Regions from separate parts of the Paenibacillus sp. FSL K6-1230 genome, predicted to be linked through region 3. Evidence: riboswitches for the same ligand, from Rfam matches in the RefSeq annotation. Region 3 holds a riboswitch; each other region holds the start of a gene.
The links. A riboswitch is a leader RNA that binds a small molecule or an ion and turns the genes downstream of it on or off. The one in region 3 is predicted to bind thiamine pyrophosphate.
Positions count from the first base shown of each region.

Region 1: linked by a shared signal. The riboswitch ahead of MKX74_RS02060 (ABC transporter substrate-binding protein) and the one ahead of MKX74_RS11825 (YkoF family thiamine/hydroxymethylpyrimidine-binding protein) in region 3 are both predicted to bind thiamine pyrophosphate.
Region 2: linked by a shared signal. The riboswitch ahead of thiD (bifunctional hydroxymethylpyrimidine kinase/phosphomethylpyrimidine kinase) and the one ahead of MKX74_RS11825 (YkoF family thiamine/hydroxymethylpyrimidine-binding protein) in region 3 are both predicted to bind thiamine pyrophosphate.
Region 4: linked by a shared signal. The riboswitch ahead of thiS (sulfur carrier protein ThiS) and the one ahead of MKX74_RS11825 (YkoF family thiamine/hydroxymethylpyrimidine-binding protein) in region 3 are both predicted to bind thiamine pyrophosphate.

Region 1 is NZ_JBBOCK010000001.1:452,556-460,456, forward strand. Features, by position in the region: gene MKX74_RS02040 (TatD family hydrolase) at 1-641, opposite strand, end outside; gene MKX74_RS02045 (ABC transporter ATP-binding protein) at 641-1,474, opposite strand; gene MKX74_RS02050 (ABC transporter permease) at 1,677-2,459, opposite strand; gene MKX74_RS02055 (MTH1187 family thiamine-binding protein) at 2,456-2,749, opposite strand; gene MKX74_RS02060 (ABC transporter substrate-binding protein) at 2,798-3,847, opposite strand; TPP riboswitch at 4,108-4,220, opposite strand; gene MKX74_RS02065 (pyridoxamine 5'-phosphate oxidase family protein) at 4,495-4,926, shown strand; gene MKX74_RS02070 (GNAT family N-acetyltransferase) at 5,033-5,632, opposite strand; gene MKX74_RS02075 (bifunctional 2',3'-cyclic-nucleotide 2'-phosphodiesterase/3'-nucleotidase) at 5,998-7,901, shown strand, end outside.
Region 2 is NZ_JBBOCK010000001.1:1,324,896-1,332,796, forward strand. Features, by position in the region: gene cysT (sulfate ABC transporter permease subunit CysT) at 1-779, shown strand, start outside; gene MKX74_RS05785 (sulfate ABC transporter permease subunit) at 776-1,573, shown strand; gene MKX74_RS05790 (sulfate/molybdate ABC transporter ATP-binding protein) at 1,575-2,639, shown strand; gene MKX74_RS05795 (sulfate ABC transporter substrate-binding protein) at 2,695-3,765, shown strand; TPP riboswitch at 3,895-3,992, shown strand; gene thiD (bifunctional hydroxymethylpyrimidine kinase/phosphomethylpyrimidine kinase) at 4,103-4,900, shown strand; gene thiM (hydroxyethylthiazole kinase) at 4,964-5,785, shown strand; gene thiE (thiamine phosphate synthase) at 5,763-6,431, shown strand; gene tenA (thiaminase II) at 6,563-7,222, shown strand; gene MKX74_RS05820 (hypothetical protein) at 7,400-7,846, shown strand.
Region 3 is NZ_JBBOCK010000001.1:2,656,409-2,664,309, forward strand. Features, by position in the region: gene yidC (membrane protein insertase YidC) at 1-335, shown strand, start outside; gene MKX74_RS11800 (hypothetical protein) at 513-800, shown strand; gene MKX74_RS11805 (response regulator) at 1,097-1,456, shown strand; gene MKX74_RS11810 (polysaccharide deacetylase family protein) at 1,437-2,285, opposite strand; gene MKX74_RS11815 (MFS transporter) at 2,452-3,747, shown strand; gene MKX74_RS11820 (aminopeptidase) at 3,818-5,050, shown strand; TPP riboswitch at 5,121-5,231, shown strand; gene MKX74_RS11825 (YkoF family thiamine/hydroxymethylpyrimidine-binding protein) at 5,394-6,041, shown strand; gene MKX74_RS11830 (ECF transporter S component) at 6,043-6,624, shown strand; gene MKX74_RS11835 (ABC transporter ATP-binding protein) at 6,621-7,901, shown strand, end outside.
Region 4 is NZ_JBBOCK010000001.1:3,317,371-3,325,271, forward strand. Features, by position in the region: gene MKX74_RS14395 (C40 family peptidase) at 286-789, shown strand; gene MKX74_RS14400 (response regulator transcription factor) at 941-1,651, opposite strand; gene MKX74_RS14405 (thiazole biosynthesis adenylyltransferase ThiF) at 1,757-2,773, opposite strand; gene MKX74_RS14410 (hypothetical protein) at 2,758-2,982, shown strand; gene thiS (sulfur carrier protein ThiS) at 3,580-3,783, opposite strand; TPP riboswitch at 4,098-4,206, opposite strand; gene MKX74_RS14420 (OmpL47-type beta-barrel domain-containing protein) at 4,452-7,901, opposite strand, start outside.

The DNA.
Region 1 (7,901 bases), 2.2 Mb from region 3:
GAGATATAGTATCCATTGGCTGCCATTCGTTGAACGGTCGCGATATCTCCCTTGAACCAGTGAAAATGAGCCTGCTGCACCTGATGCCTTTCCAGCAGATCGCAGGCAATCTCGGCATCCTCATACACAGCATGGAGAATGATGGGTTTGCGATAACGGGCGGCGAGCATAATGAATTGCTCTAGCAGCTCAATGTATCCCGTCCGGTCGAACACTTCTCCCTGAGCAGCCTTTTCCTGTGCAAGGTAATAGGGGAGACCGACTTCACCGACAGCAATCATATGGTCCTGGTGCTGCTCGATCCAGTGAAATAGCTCCGCCAGTTCGTCTGCTGTCGGCAGAGCTTGCTCAGGGTGGTAGCCGAAGGCTGGTAGCACCTTGCCCGGATATTGCTGTGCTAATGCCAGATTGCTGCGACTGGAGGCGAGATGCATAGACACGGACAGAAGGGCTTGCACGCCTGCAGCATCCATCTGACGAATCATGTCTACCTGCTGTTCGGGTAAGTATTGATCCAGGTGAATATGTGTATCAATTAAGCTATACTTGGAGGCTGCTGGACTGTTGCCAGCATGAGTGACTCCAGTGCAGTGCAGGCCAGTGTTAGGCTGCATAGGGGGACGGGATGCTTGTTCACTCATCAGAATCCCCCCTGAGCAAGCTGCACAGATTTCTGTCGTTCCTCTTTCATCGACAGGGTCAGCTCCTGCTTGAGCCGGGTAAACTCCAATTGCTGCATGATCTCCTCCCGGCGTGGCCGGGCAAAGGGGACATCAACGACACGCAGTACCGTAGCAGGACGTGCCGAGAGCACATAGACGCGGTCTGACAGCAGCAATGCTTCCTCAATGCTGTGGGTGATGAACAGGACGGAACGCCGGTGCCGCTCCCATACGTGCAGCAGCCAGCTTTGCATGTCACTGCGGGTCATGGCATCCAGCGCGCTAAATGGCTCATCCAGCAGTATCAGCTCCTGTGGACTCAGCAATGCCCGCAGGAACGCGGCCCTCTGCTGCATACCCCCTGACAGCATGTGCGGATAGGCATCCGCGAAGGCTTCCAATCCGATCTCGGCCAGCTGCCGCCTGGCCTCGGCTCGTGACTCAGCTCGCGACTTGGCGCGGCCTTGCTTCCGCTGGACTGGTGCATTATCTTGTCCCATCAGGACATTATCCAGGGTCGTGAGCCATGGGAAAAGTGCAGGCTGCTGGGGCATGTAGCTGATATGTCCTCGTTCGCCCGTTACCTCTGCACCATTCATGAAGATCCGACCCTCCTGCGGTGTCAAGAGTCCCCCGATCATATGAAATAGCGTACTTTTACCACTACCGGAAGGTCCTACGATGGATACGAACTGTCCTGGCTCCACCGTCAAGGAGAGGTCCTGTATTACGGGTAGCCATCCACTACGACTGTGGAAGCCGGCGCTAATCCGGTCTACCTGAAGTGCGGCCTGCGGTTGCTCTGTCTTCATCTGCTCATTCCTCCTTGAACCCTTTCACTTACTCACTAATTCAAAAAGACTACAATGTAGATGTGATGATATTGATGCACGTCGTGTCATGATGTAGTGCACATCATTGGTGCATTTTCGTGCGTATTTTCATGAATACATTGATTACTATCTATGATCACTGGCTATGACCGCTAGCTACGACTACTGGCTGTGCTTGCTGCTATTGCTTGCGTTGTGGTTGCCAGCGGACCAGCCACTTCTCCAGCAATATAATGATCAGGAACATAAGCAGACTCAGAATCACAATAATTCCGATGGCTGCGAATACGAGATCAGTACGGTATGCCGCCTTTTGCAATAGCATGTAGTATCCGATACCCTTATCTGCGCCGATCCATTCGGCAATAATGGCGCCCATGACACTATAAGTAGCGGCGATCTTAATGCCTGAGAATACCGACGGCAGCGCATGAGGGAGCTCCAGTCTGGCAAATATCCGCAACCTTCCGGCCCCTGACATTCGCATGTAATTCATCATGGTGCGATCTGTCTGCATGAATCCGTCCATGGCTGCAACAGCAACCGGGAAGAAGCAGACGAGTGTGATCACCATGAGCTTAGGCAGAAGTCCGAACCCGAACCAGATCATAAGCAACGGGCCGAGCGCAATAATGGGAATATTCTGGCTAAGAATCAGCAAAGGATACAGCGATGTTTTGAAAAATGGAATCATGTGCAGCACAATGGCAATCAGCAGTCCGATTGTTGAGCCAATGGCGAAGCCCCCGAGCATCAGCTTGACGGTCGCCCAGGTGTGTCCAGCGAGCAGGGCTGATTGAGCTGCCCCTTCGGATATAATCCGAATCGGACTGGGTAACAGCCAGGCCTCAATGTTCAGGAAGGTCGCTGCAGCCTGCCATAGCGCCAAAAAGAAGAGGACCGCCACAAGTGGCGGCCACACGCGCTGTAGCCAAGAGCTCCGTGAAGGTCCCCTACGGCTCATGGACGATATTTCTCAGTCAGTTGATCCATGCTGATCCCCTTCGGATTATGTGCGATCTTGATCTGAGAGATCACGCTGGGGCTTCCCGCCTCGATGAGGGCGGTATGCATGTCCTTAACTACCTTCAGTAGCTCGTCGATGTTTCCTTCCATCGTAGTCTCCAGCGGATGAACCTCGTGCTTGACGCCGGATTGCTGAATGACCTCGATAGCACGGTCTACATAAGGGATGGAATCCTCCCCACCGGGAGTCTTGGGAATAACCTGAATGCTAAGCAATGTATCTGCCATGTTAACTCTCACCTTCTTGGTTGAATTTTTAATCCATTATTGTCACCGTTATTGTCCTTGACATTGCGGCAGGAAGTCATTCGTGAATGCTTTATCTACCTCAAGCTCCTTATCCAGTAGCTTGCGTTCGAACATCCACTCGGCATAGCCCTGCCATACTTCCTGTTTCTGCAAGCCCCACTGTGAGGCGTCATCCTGATAGCGGGGACTCAGCCATGTTTGAGAGGCGCGAACAAGCTCAGGGTTCAGCTCTGGCACGGCCTGGATCAAGATGTCTGCTGCCTCCTCAGGATGCTCAATCGTATACTGATAGCCCTTGGCTGTAGCTCTCATGAAGGCCTTTACGAGCTCGGGATCATTCTGGATTGTCTGTTCATTGGTTACAATGACTGGTGTGTAGTAGTCCAGCTTGTCTGAGTAGTCCTTGACATATAGCATATCAAGCGGCTCGCCACGTAGCTCCGCCTCAATTCCTGTCCAAGCGTAGAAAATCCATGCAAAATCAATATCTCGTTTGACCGCGGTGAAGAAGTCTGCACTCCCCATGTTCACCATTTTCACCTTGCTAACATCGGCCTGCTCAGTCTCCATAATGGATTTCATCACTGCTTCTTCAACGGGGGAGCCCCATCCGCCATAGCTTTTTCCCTCAAAGTCCTTGGGAGAATGGATATTGCGATCCACCGGAGCGGCGAAGCCTGACGTATTATGCTGAATAACCGCGGCAATGGAGACGAGTGGTACATCCTGTGTACGAGCCTGAGTCACACTTTCCTGATAGCTGATGCCAAAAGGAACCGCGTTGGAAGCGACCATCTGATCGGCTCCGCCAGATCCTGGCTGCACAATCTCTACTTTCAGCCCCTCTTGCTCATAATAACCTTCTTGCTGGGCTACGTATAATCCTGTGTGGTTCGTATTCGGCGTCCAGTCGAGTACGACCTTGATAGCCTTCAATTCCGGAGTGGAGCCCGAGGCTCCTTGACTGGAGGACTCCCCAGATTCGCCAGCCGGTGATGTAGGTGCTGCGGCTCCACAAGCGCTCAGCAAGAGCAGAAGAGCCATCAGAAGGGCCGTCCCTGTCCATTTAACAGACATCCGCCGCTGTTGAGCTGTTCTTGTGCTAGAAGAAATTGAAGTACCAGTAGATCGTGTAGTGCTTCGTAATTGTGTCATGTAGAGCATCTCTCCTTTTTTCTTTACCCGCAGGTTAAGCATAGTATTCTTCAACGATGGGTACTCTATGGGACTAGCAGCTCCTAATTTGGAGTGAATCTGTACATCTGCCGAGCGAACACAAAAAAACGCCCCGGACCGGGACGTATGCGATGAATAAGGAGCATGGCCATCGAACGGGATGGACATGGACTAAGGCTTCCTACGCTGGCATTATCCAGATCAGGTTAAAGGGTCAGTGTCATTTGCGGGACACAATCTCAGCCGGCCGATTCCAGCACCCCTGACAGGGTTATGAATTTTTTGTGCTACAGCCAGCATATGTAGATATGTGTCTGCACAGGTGTAATTATAGGCCTTTCCACTCCAGCTGTCCATAGTGGGATATAGTTGATGTGGGCAGAAGATATGTTGCCTAGGGGCTTTCTCTATACAGCGGTGACATCGGTCTCGGTTCAAGGGCTCAGGTTCAGGATTCGGTTCAAGGCAGAATAGACAGGGTACAAGTAAGTGATGCATCATTTCGAACAAATGTTGTGAATAATACCAACAAAAAGGAGCGGATGATCATGGGTACAGCAACAAAAAATCGTGAACAACTGGAGCAAAGCATCATCAAGGCTCTGGAGCAAAATTCTTATTGCTCGCTAGGTACTGTCGAAGGCGGCAAGCCAAAGGTGCGCTACATGGCCCTTTTCAATAATGGTCTGAATATTCATCTGGCTACGAGTCGCAAGACACATAAAGTGGAAGAGCTCAAGGACAATCCGAATGTGTATTTGCTGCTTGGCTATGAAGCAGGAGGTACTAAGGAAGTTGTTGAGGTCGAGGGGACCTGTGAGATTACGAAGCAGGAGTCACTGCGTCATGAGCTGTGGAACGATGAGCTGAAGCAGTGGTTCTCAGGCCCGGATGACCCAGATTATGTGATTCTGGATATTACACCTGCTCGTATTGAGTACACAGGTCAGGGCATGGAGCGCCAGGTCTGGGAGAAGTAAAGCATAAGGTTGTTAATAAGACCGTCAGGAATTATCCTGGCGGTCCTTATTAATTTTTCTAAAAGATTTTTTCTAAAAGATGATTGCTGGGCTGTGGAAGTCTTCTCTAGCGGTTGACTGCCCAATCCTTTTTATGAAGTGTATAATAGTTATACTTTTCATGATCAATATCGATAATGTGCTGAAAGCTAAATCCACATTTTTGTATTACTCTATTTGATGGAACGTTACCCAATAAAGCAACAGCACTAAGCACTGCAACGTCTGTATGGCCAAATAAATATTCGATCATTCCTTGTGAGGCTTGGGTTGTGAAGCCTTTACCTCGATGGTCCTTAGAGATTGCATACATGATTTCTCGATTTGGCGCTGGTAATTCCTCCTTAATTCCTGAACAACACCAACCGATAAATTCCCCGGTCTCTTTCAAAATAATTCCTAATCGTAGACGTAGCTCACCAATGTCTTCTCTTTGCAATACAGCATTCAAAAACTGTTTATTTTCTGGGATTTCATAGTTGATAAACCAATCTGTCCGTTGCTCCTTCGATACGTTCCAGCCTGGCAAAAATTCATGTATTTCAGGCTGCCAGGTGAGTGAATGAAAATCGTCTAGATCAGCAACTAAGAATTCTCTTAAAATGATATCCTTACATTCAATCGTAAAATTGTGTTCTGCGGAATGTGAACTTAGATTCGCGTTCATATACATCTCCCTCTAATTGCTGTGTTATTATCAATCTGCCATCTATAGATTATTTGGCTTATCTGGCATACCACTCACCTACTTTAATATGTGCAGGCTGATCCAGCCTCTCTAGTCTATTGAATCATATAACATAAATAATACCAATCAATGTCCACATGGAATCGTGAGGCTTAAGCTACTACCTGCTCTCATTCCTTGGCTTCTCCATGCTTGTTCCCACGTTCACATGACTATTCTTGTAAAAATAACGTTAACGTAATGTTTACATATCTCTATTCAATTGACCCAAGTTAGATTAAAATGTTCAGTGAATCGTACATTTGGATTCGGTTACATACATATTGTACGGGAGGGGTTATATTTTGAATTCGCGAAAAAGTCTGTACAAGGGATTGGCTGCGGTCTTGCTGGTAGCGAATGTCTGGGTACTGCCCAGCTGGTCTGCATCTGCGGCGGAAGGTAATGCTACGGTCAAGCTACGTATTATGGAAACAACCGATCTACATGTCAATATGGTTAACTATGATTATTACGCGGATAAGGCCACAGATGAGTATGGTTTTGCCAAGACAGCCAGTCTGATCAAGGCGGCTCGTGAAGAGGCACCGAATAGCCTGCTGTTCGATAACGGGGATCTTATTCAGGGGAATCCGCTGGGCGACTATGTAGCCAAGGTAGACCCGCTGAAGCAGGGGGAGACTCACCCGGTATACAAGGCCATGAATCTGCTGGATTATGACGCCGGCAACCTGGGAAATCATGAATTTAACTATGGACTAGACTTCTTGAAGCAAACGCTTGAGGGAGCTAATTTTCCATATGTGAACAGCAACGTGTACTATGCAGAGGATCAAGAGAAGAATTACTTCACACCCTATGTGATTCTGGACAAGACAGTCAAGGATGAAGCAGGCAAGGAGCATACCGTCAAGGTAGGTGTGATCGGCTTCGTACCGCCACAGATCAATCAGTGGGATGAGAAGCATCTGACTGGCAAGGTAGTCACGAAGGATATGGTGGAGACAGCACAGAAATTCATCCCGAAAATGAAGGAGGAGGGCGCCGACATTATCGTCGCGATCCCGCACTCTGGCTTCGAGGATATTCCTCAGACGCCTCTGATGGAGAATTCCGTGCTCTATCTAAGCAAGGTAGAGGGAATTGACGCCATCCTGTTCGGACATGCCCACAAGGTATTCCCAAGTGCAGACTTCAAGGATAAGCCAGGCGTAGACCTGGAGAAGGGCACGATTAATGGTGTTCCATCCGTTGAGCCTGGATACTGGGGAGATCACCTCGGAATCATTGATCTGGAGCTGACTCTTACGGGCGGCGAATGGACAGTGAGTGACTCGTCCACGGAAGTACGCGCCATCTATGACAAAGCCAACAAGAAACCATTGGTAGAAGCAGATCAAGATGTACTGGATGCCGTATATCATGAGCATGAAGAGACATTGGAGTACGTACGTGGACCTGTTGGAACGACAACAGCCCCAATCAACAGCTTCTTCGCTCTGGTACAGGATGATCCATCCATCCAGATTGTGACGAATGCACAGAAGTGGTATATCGAGCAGCACCTGCAGGGAACCGAATATGAGGGCTTGCCTGTCCTTTCCGCTGGAGCGCCATTCAAGGCAGGAGGACGCTCGGGACCATCGTATTACACGAACATCCCGGCTGGTACTATTGCGATTAAGAACGTAGCTGACCTTTATGTCTATCCGAATACAGTATATGCGGTGAAGATCACAGGGGCTGAAGTGAAGGAATGGCTGGAGTGGTCTGCGGGGCAATTCAACCAGATCGATCCACTGAAGACCGATGAGCAGCAACTGATTAATGGTGACTTCCCAACTTATAATTTTGATGTGATCGATGGCGTTAACTACCAGATTGATGTCACACAGCCTGCGAAGTACGATGCCAAGGGTACAGTGTTAAATCCATCAGCTAGCCGGATCAAGGATCTGAGCTATGATGGCAAGCCGATTGATCCGAAGCAGGAGTTCATCGTGGCTACCAATAACTATCGCGCTTCCTCCTCCAAGCTGGCGAATCCGGATGGAAAGCGCATCGTAATCGCTTCACCAGACGAGAACCGTCAGGTAATTATCGACTATATTCGTGATAACGGGACGATTAACCCGACGGCGGATAATAACTGGTCGCTTGCTCCATTTGGCGATGCCAAGGTTACCTTCGTATCTTCGCCAAGTGCTCAGAGCTTGACGGCTTCCAGTGCAACGATGTCTTTCGCAGG
Region 2 (7,901 bases), 1.3 Mb from region 3:
GGTTCCGCACGACGGTACTGCTCTATTTCGTACTACTGGTCATACTGCCGGTTACAGGCGTATATTTCAATGCATTTACCCTTGGCTGGCACACGCTACTGGAGAATCTAAGCGACCCGATAGCTTGGAAGGCCGTGCTGCTGACTGTGAAGCTGGCTGCCATAGCCGCCTTAATCAATGTGCTGATCGGAACGATTATTGCCTGGACGTTGAACCGCTATGACTTCCCGGGCAAGACCTTGATGAATAGTCTGATTGATCTGCCCTTCGCGCTACCGACTGCGGTAGGAGGATTAATGATTCTACTGCTACTCGGACCGAATAGCCTGCTTGGGACAGCAGCAGGACGCTGGGGGCTGGAGATCGTATTTCACCAGCCTGCGATTATACTGGCAATGGTATTCGTGACATTCCCATTCGTTATTCGTGCAGTGCAGCCATTGCTGGAGGAGATTGACCCTTCAGCGGAGGAAGCCTCCTATACGCTGGGAGCATCCCGTGGGGTGACGTTCTGGAAGGTCATTCTGCCCTCCATGGCACCCGGTATGATTAGTGGGGGCATGCTGGCGTTCTCGCGTGCACTTGCCGAGTTCGGTGCGGTCGTGCTCGTAGCGGGTAACATTCCCGGCAGAACGCTAGTGGCATCGGTCTATATTTTCGGAGAGGTCGAAAGTGATAATACGTTGGGAGCTGCCTCGGTGTCGATCCTGCTGCTGACCCTGTCCTTCCTGATCCTTTGGGGCATTAATACGGTACAGAGCAGAGGGAGAAGCCGATGAGAAGATGGTGGATTACACTTACTTATGTTCTTATTCTTGTGATTATCATTATTCCGTTGACTCGAATTATATTCGGAGCCTTCGATCAGGGGTGGAGCGGCTTCGTGACAGCCATGCTTCGTCCAGAGGCGCTCCATGCGCTGAAGATGACAGGCTTGATTGTCCTCGTCGTAACTTTGATGAATACCCTATTCGGAATGATGACGGCACTTTATCTAGTGAGAGCAGGCTGGTTAAGTGAGCGTGTCAAAAACGTCCTGAATAGCATCGTCGATCTGCCGTATGCTGTGTCGCCTGTCATCGGCGGATTAATGATCGTCCTGCTGTTGGGACCGGATAGCGTTATGGGAGCCTTGTTCGAGGATAGTGGCTTCAAGATCGTATACGCTTTCCCAGGCATGGTGATTGCTACACTGTTCGTGACCTTTCCGCTCATGGTGCGTGAAATTATGCCTGTGCTGCAGGAGATCGGAGCGCAGCAGGAAGAGGCAGCTTCCACCTTGGGCGCTTATGGCTGGACGACTTTCTGGAAGGTGACCTGGCCCTCCATCCGCTGGGCGGTTATTTATGGAGTTGTGCTCACTGTGGCACGCTCTCTTGGGGAATTCGGTGCAGTGCTGGTTGTATCCGGAAATATCATGAACAAGACCCAGACAGCGACTACACTGGTGTATCAGGATGTAGAGAACTTCAATGTAACGGCGGCCAATGGCCTGGCTTTAGTTCTGGTGGCCTTCTCGGCAGGTCTCTTGCTGCTCATGGAGCTGGCCAAAAAAAGAAAGGGAGTGCACTGATATGCAGCATGTGGAGGTTCGTCAGCTCAACAAGCATTTTGGACAGTTTCACGCCGTGAAGGATGTGTCATTCGAGATTCGTAAAGGTCATCTCATTGGTCTGCTCGGCCCCAGCGGCGGAGGAAAGACTTCGATCCTGCGAATGCTTGCCGGGCTGGAGACGCCGGATACCGGGGAGATTGTGTTTCACGGACAACGGGTGAACGAGCTGCCTCCGCAGGAGCGTGGTATCGGCTTTGTTTTTCAGAATTATGCACTCTTCAAGCACATGTCCGTCTACGATAACATAGCCTTCGGCTTGAAGGTGAAGAAGCTGTCCAAGGCACAGATCAAGGAGCGTGTCACAGAGCTGGTGGAGCTAACGGGCCTCGCAGGCTTCGAGCATCGCTACCCTCATCAATTGTCTGGCGGCCAGCGTCAGCGTGTGGCCTTTGCGCGTGCATTGGCGCCGGAGCCTCAGCTATTGCTGCTGGATGAGCCGTTCGCCGCGATTGATGCAAAGATCCGGCAGGAGCTGCGTACATGGCTGCGGGAGCTGATTGAGCGGGTAGGGATCACGTCGATATTTGTGACACATGACCAGGATGAGGCCATCGAGGTGGCGGATGAGATCATGATTATTAACCAGGGCAGACTGGAGCAAAAGGGAACACCTTGGGATATTTACAAAAATCCAGGCACGCCGTTCGTTGCTTCCTTCATTGGCGAATCGACCATCGTGGAGGAGGCGTCAGCGCTCAGGGGCTTCGAGGAAGCCGCAGGAGCCGGGATCAAGGCGCTAATTCGTCCCGAGTATATCGAGATGGGGCTGGATCACGAGTTCACACTGCGCTCCGCGACAGAAGAAGGTACGGTTCATCAGCTTCATTTTCGCGGGAGTGAATGGATGGTTGAGGTCGAGATCAAGGGCCAGCGTCTGATTACCTATCGTTCGCTGGAGAAGGAGACACTCACACCAGGTCAGAATGTGCGTGTACTCATTCACCGGGCGTATTTATTCAATGAAGAAGGCAGCTGGATGGTTGAGAACAGGCTGAAGGAAGATCCGATGCCGATTATGATCTAATAGAACATGTATGGGATGATTGTGTAACTGAGATGAACAGCAAGGAGTCTGTGCCATGAGAAGGAAGCTGGTTGGATACACTCGCCATATAGGGGCTGCACTGTTCTGTCTGCTATGCCTGGGGGTTTTGTCGGCCTGTACAGCGGCAGAGTCTGATTCTGTCAGTGATCAGCCTACGCCTGGGGATACGGCTGATGTTACGCTGGTCATTGGTGCCTATAGCGTGGTTAAGGATGCGATGGCAGACCTTCTGCCACGCTTTCGTGAGGAGTACAAGGAGAAGACCGGGCAGACGATTCGCTTTCAGGAATCTTACGAGGCCTCTGGTACACAGGCACGGGCGATTGCTGGTGGCTTTGAGGCAGACGTAACGCTGCTGGCTATGGAAGGTGACGTGCAAAAGCTCGTTGATGCAGGGCTAGTTGCTCCCTCCTGGAAGGAACGGCCATACGGTGGAATGGTTACTCGCTCAATTGTTGTCATGGGAGTGCGGGAAGGCAATCCGCTCGGTATTCGTGATTTTCCGGACCTGACGAAGCCAGGTGTGAAGGTGCTATACCCTAATCCGAAGACGTCAGGAGGAGCACAGTGGGATATTAATGCGCTCTATGGTGCCGGGCTCAAGATGTCCGAACGTCAAGGGGAGAAAAGTCCCGCCGCAGCCAAGCAATTCCTGGTCGATGTGCACCGCAATGTGGAGTCCCTGGACAAGAGCGGACGGGCATCGATGGCGGCTTTTGAATACGGTGTAGGCGACGTCATTATTACCTATGAGAACGAACTGCTGGCTCGCATCGCCAAGGGCGTAAAATACGAGGTGATCATTCCACGCGACACAATCCGTATTGAGAATCCGGCAGCGATTGTCGATGCCAATGTGGAGAAGCACGGGAGTCGTGAAGCTGCCGAGGCACTTCTTGACTATTTGCAGTCAGATGAGGCGCAACGGATCTTCGCGAAGCATGGTTTTCGTTCGGTTAATGAGCAGGTGCTAGCAGCTGAGAAAGAGCGATTCCCTGACCCGGTGGACCTGTTCGACATCGAATATTTGGGCGGCTGGGATGCCGTGCGCGAAACACTGTACTCGAAGCGTGGAGTATGGTATCAGGTGCTTGCTGGTCTGTAGCAGTTCCCCAGTTCCCCAATCAGGGGCTACTCAGGGTCAAATCTGCATTGACTATATTAAATAGCTGTTGATATACTAGACTCACTTCAACTTCGGACATATTGAACATCTAAGATCATAATTGAATACTACCGTTTGCAAGGGAGCCTTAACCGGCTGAGAGGGTGTTACACCGACCTTACCTGATTTGGATAATGCCAACGTAGGGACGCAACGATAGAATGCTATACATGGTTAGCTCGTGCTATACCATTGTACTAGTTTATTTTGTCAGCGAAACGTCCTACGGATGTTTCGCTTTTTTTTGTCATTGAACATGGAAAGGAGACTAACACATATGAAAACTGTATTGACCATTGCTGGCTCTGACCCCAGTGGTGGCGCAGGAATACAGGCAGACTTAAAAACGATGACCTGCTTGGGCGTATATGGGATGAGTGTCATTACAGCGCTGACAGCCCAAAACACGACAGGTGTAGTTGGAATTTTTGAGTCTGAACCGGAGTTTGTTGGGCAGCAGTTAGACTGTGTTTTTACAGATATAAGACCCGATGCTGTCAAAATTGGTATGGTATCCAATGCCGCTATTATCCGCTCCATCGCAGCTAAATTACGGCAATATCAGGCAGAGCATATTGTTGTAGATCCCGTCATGGTCTCAACAAGTGGAAGTGTATTGTTGCAAAATGATGCACTCACCGCGTTAAAAGAGGAGCTATTCCCCTTGGCAGAAGTGATTACCCCGAATCTGAAAGAGGGAGAGCAATTGTGTGGCTTCGAGATTAACACGAAGGAGGACATGCTTAGGGCAGCTGACACGATCGGATGCAAGCTCACAGGTGCAGTTGCCCTGAAAGGGGGGCATAGTCTAGTGGATGCTGATGACCTTCTCATGATGGATGGCGAGTCTTACTGGTATAGGGCAAAACGAATAGAAAATATCAATACTCACGGCACGGGCTGTACGCTGTCTTCTGCAATTGCAAGCTTTTTAGCCATGGGACACAGCCTTCCGGAGGCTTTCGACCGTGCCAAGACGTACATCACCGCCTGCTTGCATGCGGGTCTGAATCTAGGAGCAGGCAATGGGCCTTTGCACCATAACTATGCTATTGCAGAGGGTGGCAGTAAATAAGCACATATCCTATCGAATCACAAAATGGATACAAAAAATTGATAAACGAAAGGAGCCATAGCAATGAATCCATCCCAGTACCTCACTCCTGTACGAAGCAACAATCCATTAGTACATTGTATTACGAATTATGTAACCGTTAACGATTGTGCAAATATTCTTCTGGCTGCCGGAGCTTCCCCCATCATGTCTCACAACAAGCATGAGGTCGCAGAGCTGGTGGCTGCGGCCAATGCGCTGGTCCTTAATATGGGGACGCTTGAGGATCTGGAAGCGATGCTGGTGGCTGGTAAAGAAGCGAATCGTCTTCAACGTCCTGTCATACTGGACCCTGTTGCGGCAGGAGGTACATCTTTAAGATTAGATGCTGTACATCAGCTTATGAACGAAATACAGTTTACCGCCATACGTGGCAACGCCTCGGAGATTAAAGCGATCGCCTTTGGAAAAAAGCTGGGTAGTGGCGTAGATGTGAGTACACTCGATCAAGTGACCAAGGAAAATCTTCCTCAAGCAGTGGATGTCGCCAGTATGCTTGCTCAAAAAACAGGAAGTGTTATTGCCATATCCGGTGCAATGGATATCGTAACCGATGGATCACAGCATGCCATAGTTCATAACGGCTGTGCAACGATGGCACGGATCACGGGCAGCGGTTGTATGCTTACGTCCTTGATTGGAGCATTCTGCGCAGGCGCATCGGAATCTAATTTTGAGGCAACGGTAGCTGCGATGGCCGCCATGGGTCTATCTGGTGAGCTAGCAGATGCGCGTCGTCTGGAAAATGGAACCGGCAATGCAAGCTTTAGAACAGACCTTATTGATGCCATGTTTAATCTGACGGAACAGGTGCTGGATCGGGGTGCTCGCATTGAAATGGTCTAAGCAAGCTCTGCGATCATCCATGCTGCTGTATGCCATTACAGATCGACGATGGCTGCAAGGCCGTTCCTTAGCACTAGTGACCGAAGAGGTGCTCCAGAATGGTGCAACCTTTCTGCAATTGCGTGAGAAGGAGCTGCCCTTCAAGGAATTTTTGGCAGAAGCGATTGAACTACGCCGCCTTGCACAGCAATATCATATTCCCTTTGTAGTCAACGACAATATTGAAGTCGCCCTGGAATGCGGGGCAGATGGTGTTCATGTGGGGCAATCCGATATTGTAGGGAAGGATGTTCGGTCCTTGATCGGCCCAGATAAAATTCTTGGCATTTCCGCCAATGGAGTAGCTAGCGCAAAGGATGCAGAAGCAGCAGGAGCTGATTATATCGGGGTCGGAGCTGTGTTTAACACCACTACCAAAAACGATGCAGAGTATTTAAGCATTGCTGACGTACAAGAAATTGTAGATGCCGTAAGCATCCCTGTCGTTGCTATTGGGGGCATTGATGACACGAATGTGCTACAGCTCTCGCGCAGTGGGGTAGATGGTGTCGCAATCATTTCTGCTATATTTGCACAGCCACATCCAGGCGCAGCCACTGCACATTTACTACAGCTAGCACAGCAAATGATCTCACAGCGCAGCTAAGCCATGCTGCTTCCTAGTCACGGGAGGGATGGCTTGATGGATGCTCAATAAGATATATACATGATTCGTACATTGTACATGCATCATACCCTACATCATCATACCTACATTATGGATTGGAGGAACACCTGATGACTATTACAGAACGACTATACCAGGCGGCACAGCCTGTGTGGAAGGAATGTCTACAGCATCCCTTTGTTACAGGGATTGGGGACGGCTCCTTAGTTGTAGAGCAATTTCGCTATTATTTGTTACAAGACTACTCATATCTGTTCGAGTATGCCCGTGTATTTGCACTAGGGATCGTCAAGTCGCAGGACCCCAAATTAATGCAGTTCTTTAGTAAAAAAGTAGACAACATTCTCAATGGTGAAATGAAAATTCATCGTTCTTATATGCAGCGGTTAGGAATTACGGAGGATCAGGTTTTTCAGGTACAACCAGCACTGAAAAATGCAGCCTATACCCATTATATGCTCTCTGTCTCACATGCTGGTGGCGTAGCAGAGGTGCTCGTATCCATATTAGCATGCTCATGGAGTTATGCAGAGATTGGCCAAGCTCTTGCCCGAAAGCCTGGCGCAGCTGATCATGCATTTTACGGTGAGTGGATAAAAGGATATGCATCCTCGGAGTATAATGAGAACAATCAATCCCTTGTGACGTTAACGGACAAGCTATTAGAAGGCTGTAGCGAGGAAGTTTACCAACGGATGGAGGATATTTTCGTGATGTGTAGTCGGTTTGAGCTTGATTTTTGGGAGATGGCATGGAGGCTTGAACGTTGAGTTTGCTAACGCTTCAACCAGGAAAAGGCACAGTTATAGGTATAGGTAAAAAATGGTCACCGAAAAAAGGAGTTTCGGCTTCGTCATTGCCAAGCTAATGTGACTGGAAGTAAGATAAGGAAGATGAGGCAGTAGAATGGCTGCTGCATTAGTTAAGGATGTAAGGGGAACGAATGCATGAGTACTGTTGTTAAAATATCTCAATTTACAGCCATCCGTCTGGAAAATGCCCGCCAGCGCGGCATGTCTGAGGAAGCATTACTTCAGGCGATTCGTGCGGAAGACACCGCAGCCTTTGACGCCGTCGCTGATGAAGACCTGAGCTATACCGATCTGTTCACCTATGCGAAGGAGCACGGGGAGGAGCTGGAGACAGCAGTCACGGAGGGATATCGGATCACCTTCAATACACGTGGGGGACTCGGCATCTGGATCTCCAAGCGGTTCGGCTTGCAGCCTGACGTCGATTTTACCGTTGGAGAGGGCGTTATTTCAGGTCTGCTGCTGAGCAAGGAGCAAGCTGAGGTACTGGAGCAACGACTGGCTGCAAACTGGGTTGTAACGGACACCAATGAGGCGGACAAAGGCGTAGAGCTGACGCTCAAGCTTCGAGCACTGGCCTGATCATTAGCCCTGAGCAAGGGACGTATTTATAGGGGAAATAAACAAAGAGCTCTGT
Region 3 (7,901 bases):
CCGCCATTCGTCTGACGCCGGAGCTATCCAGCCACTCCTTCTGGTGGTTCCAGCTTGGCAAGCCGGATATCATCATGGCCATTGTCGTAGCCGGAATCTATCTGCTCCAGGCTCGGGTGTCACAGGCCAGTATGTCGCCTGAGCAGCGGAAGCAATTTGCACTGGTGGGCTACCTGTCTCCGCTCATGATGGCAGTGTTCTCATTCAGTGCTCCAGCGGCTATGCCGCTCTACTGGATGGTCAGCGGCTCATTCCTGCTGCTGCAGTCGATCTGGTTCCGCAGACTGTATCCGACAGAGGAGCAGGCATTGCCTGCACCACAGCACGCTTCATAATCTATGAATTACAGACCGTCCAACAGGGCTGCGACCCGGGCGGTCTGTTTGTGTTTAAGCAGATATGTTAAAAAACGGCTGAGTGGAGAGCAAGGACGGAATATGCTAGGCTGTTAGCAAGAAGCTTGAACATATACTGAGAGCTACGGATAGAACATACATGAAAGAGGTGAACGGATGGACTGGGTAGCGATACAGGCTTATCAGAAGGTACAGCGTGAGGTAAATGGGCTGGAGCAGAAAGCAATTGTAGATGAACGTACCATGTATTTGTACACGGATCGGGTCGTGACTCGGTATCGTGAATTTTCGCTACGGCAGATATTTGATATGTCCTACCGCAAGCTCGGCGAAGGGGGACTGCTCTACCTGCACACAGGCACGGGTGTCTATTCGTATCAGGTGCGGGATGATCCCAAGGCCTTCATCCAGGCCTATCAACGTGTGAGTCGTTCAGGCGGATGACATCACATGTCAGCGTGAAAATAGTCAGGGGCACAGATGCGCATTCACACATGGAACCCTGCTTGCTGATTGAGAGGTGACGAACCGTGAGTACGTATTTGTGTACGTCTCTGCAGGTCCGCGAACAGGGTGCCGAGATATAAAGACCTACAAATATCGTACCCCGGTCGCGTTTTTTGCCTATCTATCAAGTTCCCCACATTTTCTCCGATATTGAGCATATATGCAGCTGCCAACGGATAGGCTACAGTCTTCGTGCTTGTTATCTGTCTTTGGCTTTCGGAAGGGGAAAACAAATGGCTACTTGTATTATTGTGGACGACTCCATGTTCATGCGCAATGTTCTGAAGGATATTATTACTGGAATGGGGCATCAGGTTATTGGCGAAGCGAGCAACGGTCGTGAAGCGATAAGCTTGTATTTACAACTGAGGCCTGACTTTGTATCCACAGATGTCAATATGCCTGTGATGAACGGCATTGATGCTGTGCGAGAAATCGTCAAGGCTGACCCAGAGGCGAGGGTACTAATCTGCTCCTCACTGGGCCAGCATGAGGTGATCATCGAAGCCTTCAAGGCGGGAGCCAAGGACTTCATCGTAAAGCCGTTCCAGAATGACAAAATCAAGCAAAGCATCACGAACCTGTTGAAGTAGGGTCGGGGATAGAAATAATAGGTGGCTTAATCAACTCGGATACAGTTACCAGCCGATAGCCCTGTCTCAGAAGCTCTGGCAAAATTTCCTTCAGGGCCGTCGTTGTCTGTGAGCCTCCACTGACATAGTCATGGAACAGCACAATATCGCCGTTATGGGCGTTCCTCAGCACCTTGTTAACAATTTTACGAACTCCAGGTCTACTCCAGTCGTGTGTATCCTGATGCCAGGACCACATGATTGGGGTTAGGCCCATTTCCTTCGACACATTGACAATCGTCTCATCATAAATACCGCCTGGTGGACGGAATAGCGAAGAGTGGCTGCCAGTTGCCCGTACAATCTCCTGCTCGGTCTGGTCCATCTCAGCTCTCACTGCCTCTGCATTCGCTGGAAGCCGGAACATCCTATGGTGGTATGTATGATTGCCAAGCTCGTGCCCCTCTGTAACAATTCTTTTTGCAATCTCCGGATATTTGGCTATTTTCTCTCCCACCGCGAAAAAAGTTGCCTTTGCATCATATTGCTTCAGGATCTCGAGAATTTCAACGGTTTGCTGCGGGTCAGGCCCGTCATCGAATGTTAGTGCAATCATCTTTTGATCTGTCCGTACCTCCCAATAGACCTCGCCTTTATTTTCATAATAGAAGCGGTCCTTCTTGACGGGAGCTGTCGCCGCGCTATTCGGTACAGCAATTAACGATAAGCATAGCATGGAGCAAATGATGGACATCCATCGGAACAATACAACCACTCCCCTTGAATTATTGGTATTCTGCACTACAACGTTATATAGAATCCCTGAAATGGAAACCACGTATACATCCATCAATTAGCAGCTCCAAGCCTTGTGAAAGTGCGAAGGCTAGCGATGACAAAAAAGTGTTATACAGTGATAAATAATGATCATTGACACGAGCATGGGCGTGAGTAGAATAGGTGGGAGAAGTCGAATTATTATGCCTAAGGGAATGCATAGTAGGCCAAAGGAGAGTATGGTTATTCAACATCTGTTGACACAGCACAGACCGTCCCAGCGTCCGAAGCCGCGCAGAAAGCTGTCCGAGCAGCGACGTCATCTTCGTATTGCTACATGGGAGGGTGTTCCCTCGACGATTTTTCAGACGTTGCTTGGCGGGCCGTTCCTGACAGGGTATTTGCTTTATCTGGGGGCGACGTCTAGTCAAATCGGTTTCGTACTGGCCATCACGACACTTGTGAACATCGGCCAGCTCTATATTGCATATGCCATTCAGCGCATTCGTAGCCGAAAATGGACGCTGATCAGCTTCATCATCGTTCATCGCCTCCTTTGGGCAAGCACGGGCTTGATTCCATTTATTTTCCCCAAGCCTTTATGGGTAGGGGTCTACATAACGGTCTATGCGATAGCTTTCTCGGCCAGTGCCGTATCAGGTATGCTCTGGACATCTATGATTAGCGATATTGTTCCCGCCAAAGTAAGAGGAAGACATTTTGGTATCCGTAATACGATCCTGAATGCGCTTGGCAGTGTGTGTCTATTCTCAGGTGGCATACTGCTGGATCATTACCCTGGTGAGACGGGGTTCTTGCTGTTATTTATCCCTATCTGGATTTGTGCAGTGGCCAATATTGTGGCGTTTTTCTTTTATCCGGATTTGCCATTTGAACGCTCTAAGGAAACCGCTTACTTACCTATGCTGCGCAAGCCACTGCAGGATTCAGGCTTCATGCGGGCTTCTGCTTTTCTGGCAAGCTGGCTGCTGCTGCAGACATTGGTTGTGCCGTTATATTCTTACGCCATGCTGGAACTGCTACAAATTAGCTATAGTCAGGTATCCATTATCACGGTTGTGCAAACGGTTGCAATGATGATTAGCTTCTACTTTTGGGGGAACCTGAATGCGCGATACAGCAATAAGCGTCTTCTCTTCTGGACATTGCCGTTGATCGCCGCTTCCTGCCTGTCATGGCTGTTACTCCCGCTTGCACCGGCGCTTGTTGTGCTGCTCATCTCGCATATTTTTCTCGGCATCGGAGTGGGTGGGTTCAACCAGCTTGCCTTTAACTTTACCATTGGGGATACGCCCAAGAGTGAACGGCCAATGTTCATTGCGATGTATTCCAGTATGACGGGGCTTGCCTCCTTCGGGGGACCGCTTATTGGCGGGCTGCTGTATGACCGCATGAAAGACCTTCCCGAGCATCTGGGCTGGATTGAGCTATATGGTTTTCCTACAGGGATTGGAATTCTCTTGCTGCTGCTTGCCATGACGGTAGGCAGACGTGTCTTGCTGGCGAAATCTTGAAATGTTCGATATGATAGAATGCGAGGTTTGCCTTGAATTCTATGTTAATGAATCGGAGATGAATGCTGTAATGGAAAATTTTGAACAGCTACTGGCACAATACGCCGAGCTTGTCGTCAAGGTCGGCGTTAATATTCAGCCTGGGCAGGCATTGCGTGTAACTGCACCTGTGGAGACACTGGAACTGACAAGACTCATTGTCAAGGAAGCCTACAAGGCTGGCGCTAAGCATGTGCACGTAGACCTGGAGGATGATGAGCTGGCCAAGGCCAAATTCGAACACGGCGCTGATGAGGTCTTTGACTTCTATCCGCAGTGGGAAGCCGACATGTTGGAGCGGTTCGCCGAGGAAGGTGGTGCGACGCTGTTCATTAAGGTGCCTAATCCTGACCTGTTCGAAGGGATTGATTCGTCGAAGGTATCCAGAGCGAACAAGGCGGCAGCCAAGGCACGCCGCAAATATAGCGAATATACCCGTAATTCCAAGATTAGCTGGTGTCTGATCAAGGCGCCAACGAAGGCTTGGGCGGACAAGGTATTTGCCGATGTTCCTGAAGCGGACCGTATTCGGGTCATGTGGGATACGATCTTCCGCATGAACCGGGTAGGCGAGGGAAATGCCATTGAGAACTGGCAGCAGCATTTGGCTAATCTGAGAGACATGCAGATCAAGCTAATCGATAAAAACTACAAGAAGCTTCACTTCCGCGCACCAGGAACGGACCTGCAGGTCGAGCTGGCTGAAGGGCATCTGTGGGGGGCCTGCGGTGGTCCCAACGCACGTGGGGATATCTTTGTGCCGAATATGCCGACCGAAGAGGTCTTCACGATGCCGAAGCGTGATGGAGTCAACGGAGTCGTGACAAGTACCATGCCGCTCAATTTGAATGGTCAATTGGTGGAGCAATTGAAGCTGACGTTCAAGGATGGTAAGGTTGTTGAATACTCCGCTGCGTCTGGTGAGGAGCATCTGAAGAATCTACTAGCGACGGACGAGGGTGCGCAGTACCTTGGAGAGGTAGCGCTTGTTCCTCACGATTCGCCCATCTCGAATCTGAACCGTATCTTTTACAATACAGGTGTGGATGAGAATGCATCCTGCCATCTGGCCTTGGGAAGCGCCTACCCGGGAACGATGAAGGGTGGAACGGAGCTATCGGAGGAGGAGCTGCTGCGTCGTGGCTGCAATGTCAGCTTGACACATGTGGACTTTATGATTGGCTCAGCTGAGATGGATATTGACGGAGAATTACAGGATGGTACGGTGGAAGCGGTATTCCGTAAAGGGAACTGGGCGTACTAATTGCTAATTTCTCCTTTACAACAAGGGGAAACCCTGTATAATGAGTACCGATTGGAATACAATTGAATGAGACATGCACTAGGGGTGCCTTTATTGGCTGAGAGACCTGTCCGGTGGACGTGGTTAACCCTTCTTACCCGATCTAGATCATACTAGCGTGGGGAAGTGCAGTGACTGACAGAATTATTAGGCTAATGCTATTACTAGTGTTAGATTACCTATAGGTCATTGTACAGCCGCACGCATACAGCGTGCGGTTTTTTCGTGCGGGTAGCTGTCACAGAAGCATTCCAACGAATCTTCTATGGGAAAGAGGCTGAGCAAAATGAACGAAGGAAGCACCATGAGCAGCAAGGCTGAAGGAAGCACGCAGCAACAAAGTGTACAGGGACAAGCATGTGGGACAAGTCGAATTGTAGGCTGTCGCTTCTCCCTGTATCCCATGAGCAATCATTTCGTGGACATTATCATGGATGCTCTGAGCAAGGTAGACACTTCCAAAGTATGGAGCAAGACGGATGATGTCAGTACCTGTATACGTGGACGAATGGAGCATGTATTCGATGTCACGAAGGCGATCTTCCTGCAGGCGGCGAATAGCGGAGAGCATGTCGTCTTGAATGGTACGTTCTCCATCGGTTGCCCAGGGGATACGGAGGGGGATGTATTCATGTCCGAGAATGATCAGCGAATGAATGAGATGAACAGTGCAGCAATTCCTATTCAGACAGCCGCTCAGTTCGCGCTATATCCGATGGGAACTACCGATTACATGAAAAAAATATACGGAGCTGTAGAGATCGCTCAAGAGCATGGAACCTTCGGTGGAGGTGTGCATTATGCGAGCAGGCTGGATGGTGATGCTAACTGGGTGTTCGCTACCCTGGAGCAGTCATTCACTCATACACAAGAGAGTGTATCTCATGTGGTCATGACCGTGAATCTCTCCTGCAACAGTCCTTCTTCTCGCGCAAGAAAGGAGGAAGCCTAAGATGTCCTCTTGGAAGCTTCGGGATATTATTGTGCTCAGCTCGCTATCTGTCGTGTTCGCGGTCGTATACTTGCTGTTTTTGCAGGTAGGGAATGTTCTGACGGGATTCATGGGACCGATGGGGTATGAGGTCATCTTCGGCATCTGGTTCATCGTGTCCATCATTACTGCTTATATCATTCGTAGGCCAGGGGTAGCCCTGTTGTCTGAGACGATTGCCGGAATAGTAGAGGTGCTAATCGGGAATACCGTAGGACCGATTCTGATTGTGTCAGCAATTATTCAGGGACTTGGCGCTGAGGTGGTATTCGCAGCCTTCCGCTACCGTCGATATAATCTGGCTGTACTTATGCTGGCTGGTATGGGGGCAGCTGTATTCAGCTTCATTTGGGGCTACTTCCGTTCAGGCTTTGCAGCTCTGTCTATGGATCTGGTGCTTGCTATGCTGATTGTACGAATCATTAGTGGGGCATTGCTTGCTGGCTTATTGGGTAAATGGATCGCGGATGCTCTGGCTTCAACAGGAGTGTTACGCAGCTTTCCGATTGCCAAGACTCGTTCGCAGAGCGCATACAAGGCATGACACAGGATAAGAGGAGAACTGGAACGGAGAAGAGAGTGAGTTGCACCCCAAGCTATGCCCTAGAGACTAGAGCGCTGTCTATGTGCTTCGAGGAAGGCAGCTCTGAAATCATCAATGAGGTATCTCTGAACCTGGTACAGGGAGAATTGCTATTGCTTCTTGGTCCCAGTGGTGGTGGGAAAAGCTCACTGGCGCTCTGTTTGAATGGAATTTATCCGCATGCGGTTGACAGCCTTGTATGTGGGGAAGTGTGGCTCTACAACGAGCTGCTACTAGAGGCCAATCCTGCTCAGATCGCTCAGCGGGTGGGGATTGTCTTTCAGGATGTGGATAGTCAATTCTGTATGCTGCGAGTGGAAGAGGAGCTGGCGTTCTGTCTGGAGAACATCGGCTGTCCGAGAAATGAGATGGAAGCTCGTATCGTATCGGCACTGGGGCTGGCTGGGTTAAGCGATTACAGACAAGCTTACATTCACAGTCTGTCTGGAGGAATGAAGCAGCAGCTAGCGATTGCCTGTGCCTTGGTGCTGCGGCCTTCAATTCTGATTCTGGATGAGCCAACCTCGAATCTGGACCCCATTGCTGCTACCGCACTGGCGGCTCGCATTCGTGAGATCCAGCAGGCCGAAGAGCTGACAGTACTGCTTATCGAGCACCAACTGGATGAATGGATGTATGCCGTAGATCGCATTGCCGCGCTTGATCAACGGGGGAGTCTGTTCTATCAAGGATCGCCTCACGAGTACTTTAGAAGGTACTCATCGAAGGCTCAAGAGCTTGGTATTTGGCAGCCCAGAGCTGTTACTTTGCATCGTCAGCTTATTAAAGAGCTTGCTGGGCGGGTCAGCACAGATAGTGATGCCGAGAGTACCAAGCAGCAGGTTATGAACGTACCCATGAGCAAGGAAAGTAGTTCCAAGCTATTGGTTACTGAAGTAGGGTATACCCAAACGCCGACTCTTGAAAGGAGTGCTGAATACGAGCAATTGCTGTTAAGCCAGCATGAAATTGGGGATTGGCAGGCAGTGGAGGGCGCGCTTCCTTTGACCCTCAATGAGCTATGGCAATTATGGAGTATCCAGCCCCAACAGGTCCGTAAGGCAGCTCTGAAGGCTGTATCTTCAATCAGGGAACATATGATATCCGCTCAGCAGAAATCCCGAGCAGGCGAGTTGGCAGCAGCCAATACATCGACAACAGGCGTATTCGACTCATCTGGAAAGCCACCGAAGCTGTTGCTTGCAGCACATGAGCTGGTGTATTCCCATGGAAGAAGC
Region 4 (7,901 bases), 660 kb from region 3:
TTTATACAACCCATGATCCACGCTGCTAGAGATCAACAAATGAGGAGAAGAACCTTGATATATAAAGGTTTCTTCTCTTTTTCAACTCTCCATAAATCACAAAATTTGTTTCATGTTATAATTTTAATCATTTTTTCATAAAAGCCACAAAAGCGCTGTACGAGTAGATTTTCATGACTTCATCCAACTTTTAGGAAGTTACAAAACTGTTATACTCATTCCAGGAAAGCGGACAAGCATTCATCTCGCATGAATGACTACACATTTCTTGGAGGTACACACATCATGAATTTACAACCAATGTTTAAGAAAATTGCAACTGTTGGATTTGCAGTCTCCATCGGCCTCGGTGCCGTTGCTATATATGACGCACAGCCGGTTCAAGCCGCAACAGCTACAAGCCAGTCCACTGCTGACAGCCTATTGAAATACGGAAAAAAATACATGGGAACCCCTTATGATTTCGGCGCTTCTACTAAAACAACCAGAGTTTTCGATTGCTCCTCGTTTATGCAACATATTTTTGAAAAGTACGGGGTTGATCTGCCAAGAACATCGGCTGCTCAATCCAAAGAAGGCAAAGCGGTATCCAAGTCTAATCTGCGCAAAGGAGACCTGGTATTCTTCTCCAGTGGCAGTCGTGCCACCGGGAAAAATGTAACTCACGTCGCAGTGTATGCAGGCAATGGCAAAATACTTCATACCTACGGCAAGCCAGGTGTGACGATCTCCGATCTGAACTCCGGTACATGGAAGAGAACCTATCTGAAGGCTCGTCGCGTACTTTAGTCCGCCCTAATGCATTATAGTAAGTAGTACAGAACAACTTAGTCCGAATATCCACCAAAAACAAAGTGCTCTGCATGGCTGCCAACAGCCAATGCGAGCACTTTTTCTATAATCATGAATTTGCGTTAGTTTTTCACAAATAAGCTTGTACTCATTCGGGCTGAGCAATATAATAGCCTATCCCGCGCTTGGTGCGAATTAGCTTTTGCCTATGGCCGCGATCCAGCTTCTTCCTCAAATGTCTTATGTAGACGTCCACCACATTCGTATCAGAGATATAGTCATGCTCCCATACATGTCGTAGGATTTCGCGACGACTGCATACCCTGTTCACTTGCAAAGCAAGATACAGCAGCAGATCAAATTCCTTGGGCGTAAGCTCCACTTCAATTCCAGCACGCCACACTTGTCTAATTTCCTGGTGAATAATCATATCCCCGATCTCCAGCTCACTCTGCATACGATGCCTCGGGCGGGTACAGCGTAATACATTTCGTACTCTTGCCAAGACAATTGAGGTATCCTCTGCAACATGAACTACGTCCTTGGCACCAGCCTCGAAGCTGGCAACTACATTTTCAGGGTCGTAGCGATCTAGTAGGAAAATTACAGGAATGTGCGGAGCGCACATCCTCAGCGCAGTTAAAATATCCTGTGGCAGACTCTCCAAAGATAACCTTCCCTTAACCTCCATCAGCATGATATCCGTACTCATTGCTTGCAGCCAGTCTACAGCCTCTTCACGATGGTGTATAGATTTCACTTTATACCCATCCGCTGTGAGCGCCAGTATAATCTCCATTTTATCCTCTTCACTCAGGATCAGGATCATGTCCTCCAATACTCTCACCCGTTTGCTCAATCTGAGCCTTCCTTCGTTTAAACACAAGCCCGTCTCTATACTCCAAAGGAAAGCTCGTCATCAGTATGGGTAGATTCACTCTTGGACATTCAGGGAGCGCTAGGCTTAACCAAAATATCGGTGATAGAGACTTCTAGCTCGCGCAATATCCTTGGTGCCATGAATCAGTGCACGACCATCCGGGAACAGCACAATTCGATTCTCTCCAAGATCCAGTGATAGCAGAAACGGGTTCAATGTTACTTGAGCACCCGCTTTCTCCAATTGCTCAGCCATATCCTTGAGCGAAATCTGTAGCTTGCGCGAAGGTCTGATCTGAACTGTATCTCTCCCGCATAGCACGTCTGTTTTTTGTCGGTTGGCCGCATCCAGATAAGGATAACGCGGGGCTGGTCCACAGGATGGACAGTCCGCTTTTTTTGCATTATTGACCCCAATCGCTACATGCTCATTTCGCCAAACATCAAATGAGAGTAGCTTGTCTCGTAGTACATCTTCATGCCCGCTGAGCAGCTTCAGTGCTTCAGAGGTCTGATGTGCTGTCACGAGTTGTACAGCCTGTGGCAAAATACCAGACGTATCGCATGTATCTCCACCAAGTGGAACACTACCCAGCAGGCAGCTCAGACAAGGCGTTTTCCCTGGTATAAATGTATAAGTAATACCGTAGCTTCCCACACATCCACCATAGATCCAAGGGATGCCATACTTACAGGCAATATCGTTTATCAGTAATCTTGTATCAAAATTATCGGTCGCATCCATGATGATGTCTGCGCCAGCAATGAGCTCTTCCAGTTCCTCCACATTTACATCCAGCACGTGCGCATGGATCTTCACCGAGGAATTGATGGCAGAAAGTCTATTAAGAGCAGCAATCGCCTTTGGCGTTCGTGAGATCGCATCATTCTCATCGTACAGCTGCTGACGCTGTAAATTACTCCATTCGACATAATCACGATCTGCAATCGTTAAGGTACCAATGCCTGAGCGGACAAGGGTTTCCGCTATCCCTGTACCCAGGGCACCCGCACCAATGATGAGTGCATGCGAGGTTGATAGACGCCGCTGGCCCTCACTCCCGAACGGAGCAAAACGGATTTGTCTTGAGTACCGTTCCATATCATAAGCGCTGTCAGCCTGCTTGTGGTCTTGGTAGTCTTGGTGGTCTTGGTGGTCTTGGTAGTCTTGGTGGTCTTGGTGGTCTTGGTGGTCTTGGTGGTCTTGGTAATCTTGAATTTCACTTGGTTCTGCTGATTCACTCACGTACATACCATTCCTTCCGATGGGCTGCTTGCCACAGCTTGTGGCTTGATCATAATCATTGCTAGCTTAGATCCGTATCTACCCCTAAGAACAACGGAGCTTAATTGGATCTGTTCCCTAGTTCTACTCCCTAGTTCTACTCCCTAGTTCTACTCACTGGTTCTACTCACTGGTTCTACTCTCACAAGTCTACTCGTTGACTTTGCTATTGTTAAGGAACCAGCGAACTCTTGATAACAGTAAGGAGCGGAAAGTGGAGCGCGATAACTGGCCCCATTTTGTCCTTATTTTTGTCCGTACTTTTGTCCCTATGCTACAGCGGAGAGGAACAGATGACGGTATGCAAGATAAGGTTAATGCAAAGGAATGACTGATCACTTCTACACTTAATCATATCATACAATTCGGGAACCGGGGGAGCTGTGCAATTGTTGCATCCTTCTCATATGGAACACCTGAAATATTTCGTGACAGCCCATAACACTAACAGGTCAGTATGTCTTGATAAATCCCCTCTGCTTCAGTTTCAATCATCGTACAATTAATGCAACACTTTCACCTTTAGATGCTTCAAACACGTGTTTGTGTATATCCAGATATACAAATACCTGTATCCAGCAGTAATCAGGAGCTACTCTGTTTGAATATTATGTGCAACATGTTTAACCACCGCCTACAAAATGGACAATCTCTATTCGATCTCCGTCACACAATACTGCTTGATGATGCATATCCCGCACCAAAATTCTCCGATTGAGCTCTACTACAACAGTCTTCACCTGTAAATCGAGCTCGCTCAGCAGCTGATCAACCCGATTAATATGTGCTCCGAACGTCATGTCTTGCCCATTAATCTTTAGCCTCATGTTTTTATCTCCTCCTATTCAAAATATTAGCAAGCCAAAACTTACCCTAGTAGCTTTATGCCCCCTTTTCCCTCTGTAATGACATATACTTCTATCAATAATTGCCCCTTTCACATTACAAAGTACTAGTCCCGAGCAGTAAACAAATATGAAAGTAAAGGGAAAACAAAAAACCACTTTCCAGAAGGAAAGTGGTGAAATAAGCTCAAGGATATACAATAGACAGGCCAATGCGTATACCCGTAAGACCCAAAGCCAATACGCACAAAACCGTAGCTTATACAAAGTAAGCTCAAGTCAAGCTGTCTAAATGCATCCAATTATCACCACTTCCCTACGCTGGCATAATCCAGATCAGGTGCAAAGGGTCCGGAACACAATTGTTCCATCTCAGCCAGTTGCTCGGCTCCCCTAGTGTTGTCTTTTTAATTATTCATTTTAGCTGCAGATCAATAACGGGTAGTTAGGAGAATACATGATATTCTCTTTTAACAACGCTTATTAACTAAATGATCAAACTCTTATAACTAGTCAAGAATGACTATATACTGCTTCACATTTTATTGTAGAGCTAGTTAAGTTCAAATCTTGATCCGAATTGGAAGATGATGTAATCGTATCATAACACATTGAAAATTGTAAAGTGCTGTGCGGGTAGCCTCTACGTCTCAGTTCAAATAATGCAGCAAATTATAGATCATCTCGGCTGCCTCTGCACGAGTCACGTAATGCTTCGGACGAAAAGTTCCGTCTGGATATCCCTGAAGCAAGGAGAGCTGTGTGAGTCCCAGTACTTCTTCTCGGGCCCACCCTGCTATTAGAAGCTCATCATTATATCGCTCTTCTCCCCCTGCCGTTCCGTCTTGCTCAGTGACATTCCCAAGCATTTTAGAGGCCTGTTCCCTTGAAATCAATTGATCAGGAGCAAATACATCATCCGAAAACCCCCGTGCTACCACATGCTTAATTGCCGATTTCAACTCTGGAATATACCACTCAGTAGGCTGAATATCTTTAAACGTTAATATCGTATCCTCTTCAGGCAACTGTAGGGCACGAACTATCATAGCTGTAAATTCTGCTCGGGTGACCTCCCGTTCCGGCTCATACGTCCTGTCAGAAGTTCCTTTTACAATACCTCGGTCAGCTAGTTCTTGTATTTTGGCACGATTGAAAGTACGCTCGATGTCTTTAAATCCTGCACCAGAAAAATTGCTACTCTCATCCCCTAAATCTCCCTTTGGGGCTGGTATGGTAACTAGTGAATCTTTAATTTGTGATCCAGCATTTATAACATTGTCTTCCTTAATCATCTCAGTGGTAGCTGTCATAGGAGTAAATGTCTTAGCACTGGACTTGGTACGTTCCTTAATATTCTTCGTTGAGCTCCTAGCCCCTTGGCCGTTCTCCGTCCAGATGTCCAGTTCGTAACTTGTTCCACTCTTCAGCGGCTCCCATACAAACACAGGATCTCTGCCTTTGTAAATGACCATCCCTTTATTCATAATGACAATCGTATCGTTAGGTTGGGTATTTCCGACTGTTATCGTAATAGAAGTGTGCTTGGATTCCACCTCAACTGAAAATCCACTATCAGGCAAGGTTTCAAAGCTAACCTCATAAGGCTCGCTAGTGCCACTGCTATTCACAGGCTCAACGCTGACGACATGACGCTCTGAACTGTCAAAGCCTTCAAAAGAGTATGTCAAGTCCATCGTGTCGCCTAACAGCTTTCCATCTAAGTAAACTTGGTAATAATCCGCTCCGGATATCTGATTCCATTCTGCGGTAGCCCTTGACGTTGTAATGTCCTTCATCCATACATCGTTCTGCTTTACAGGGCTCGGATATGTCCTCCAGTAGAATTCCCCTGGTAACCCGTTACCTGACTCATTTATAGCAATGACCTTATACGTATAGTTAATTCCAGGTTCAAGTTTCAAGACTGACATGCGTGCCTCGCTCACAACGCCAAGCTCCTCTTTCCCTTGGTAAACGATGTACTTTGTTGCACCTTTAACAGGCTCCCATGTCAATGTGAACGATCGGTCTTCTGGATTTTCTGCGGTAAAACCCACGACCTGTGTTGGTTGTGTAATAAAACGTCCCTTTAAACTCTCTCCGAATCCAGACGTATTCCCAGCAGTAATTTGAAAATGATACGTAGTTCCTCCGGTTAATCCTCGAACAACAAAATGGGTGCCCGAAACCGTATATTTACGATCATTCACACTGATCTTATATGTTGTAGCTCCATGAACGGGTGCCCAACTAATCACAGCTGAGTTCTCCTTAATATCGCTTACGTTTAGCCCTCCAACCTGATCTGGCAGTGTAAGGCCATAAGTCGAGCTTGTTACACTTAGTCCGCTACTATTTAGTGACCGGATACTTATGTTCGCTGGTGTACCAGCGGGTAGGTTCGGAATCGTTGCTTGAAGCTCATGTGCCCCAAATACGTATTCTTGCCCGCCATTGACCACCATTCGGTAGCCAGATGCTCCTCGAACCTGATTCCAGGCAATCAACAGCTCATTACGCCGAGCTTCGACTACAGTTAAGTTATCTACCATCCCCGGCAAGGTGAGCACATTCATGTGACTGTACGCACCTGAACCCGTAGTATTAATGGCTGAGAGACGATAGTTGTACGCCGTTCCAGAGGACAAGCCTATATCTGAAAATGCTTCATATACAGATTCTGTGACAGGTGCATTATTGCGATCCAGTGCATAGTAAGTTGCCGTTGTCACACTATGCCAAGTTAGGTCCACGGAATTTTCGCCAATCGAAACCGATTTGAACCCATCAGGAGCGTCTGGGAGCGATAAAATCGATTGACTTGTGGTGGGGCCCTCTCCAGTAGCATTGATTGCCGACACCGTAACATTGTAGACTGTGTCCGGCTGTAAGTTCACGATCGGTTGATATACGCTAGTGGTTACCGTTTGATTATATACTTCTTGCTGAGAATCCATGTTAAAGGCTACAATTCTATAACTATCAGCTGACTTTACTGCATCAAAGCTGACTGTGATATGTCCAGCCTCTCGTTCTACTGGATATAAAGACAGATTCCTTGGAGCTGCTGGTAAAGTAAGTAGACGCACTGGATGGCTTACTGCTTCACCCACGTGATTTCGAACCGTTACCTCATACTCATAGCTCGTACCCGAGGATAACGAATGATCTACTGCCCAATCCCCAGGATAAGTGAGATTCACGCCTTGTCCATTGGAAAGATTACGCAATGTGTACTCATACCCGCCTGTAAAGCTCTTCCCGCTAGGAAGAGTCCATTGAAGGGCAGCTTGATTGAGGCCGATAGATTGCACGGAAAGCTCTGGTGCTATAGGTGGTTGCTGCAAATGCAACGCTGAAGAACTAGCTACCGTACTGTTCCCTACGTTATCCTCTACTTTGGCATGGATGTACCAAATACCTTCTTGCGTAACATTCACCTGGAAGCTGTTACTGCTTGCTAGCTCCCAGCTATCAGGTTCTTGTGGAGAAGAAGTAACTTGATAATAGCGCCGATCTGGGTTGATGCCTGAGCCATGATCTTGATATTGAATGGTAGCTTTAATCATCTCTTGTGACCATCCACGCTGTGATGGGCTAATATGAATGACTGGATCGGTTTTATCGATGCGTACCGTCGTAGTCGTCTCCGCACTGATGTTGCCAGCCTCATCTACTGCACGTGCAGTAATAACCGTTATTCCGTCCTCAGTAACTTCCCCTTGCTCTCCAGACACATAAATCCCATTACCAAGCTTATACTCGTACCGGAGGCCTCTTGTGTCCACAGAACCTGAGATCTTAAACTGAACGCTTTCTCTTGTGTGGTTGTTCGTGGACAAGCTGATACTTGGAACGGTTGGTGCTGTTCTATCAATGACTATCGTACCATTTGTAATGCTGCTATGATTACCTGCAAAATCAGTACTACGCGCAAATATCTGATGCTCGCCTTCTTCAGTAACGGTAATCGGTCCTGAATAGGTCTGCCAAACAGAAGTGGCCCCCACTTTATACTCTGTCATCTTCACACCACTCACCGTGTCTGTTCCAGGTAAGATTGAAAATTCAACATTTCCCGTTGTATCACCAGTCGT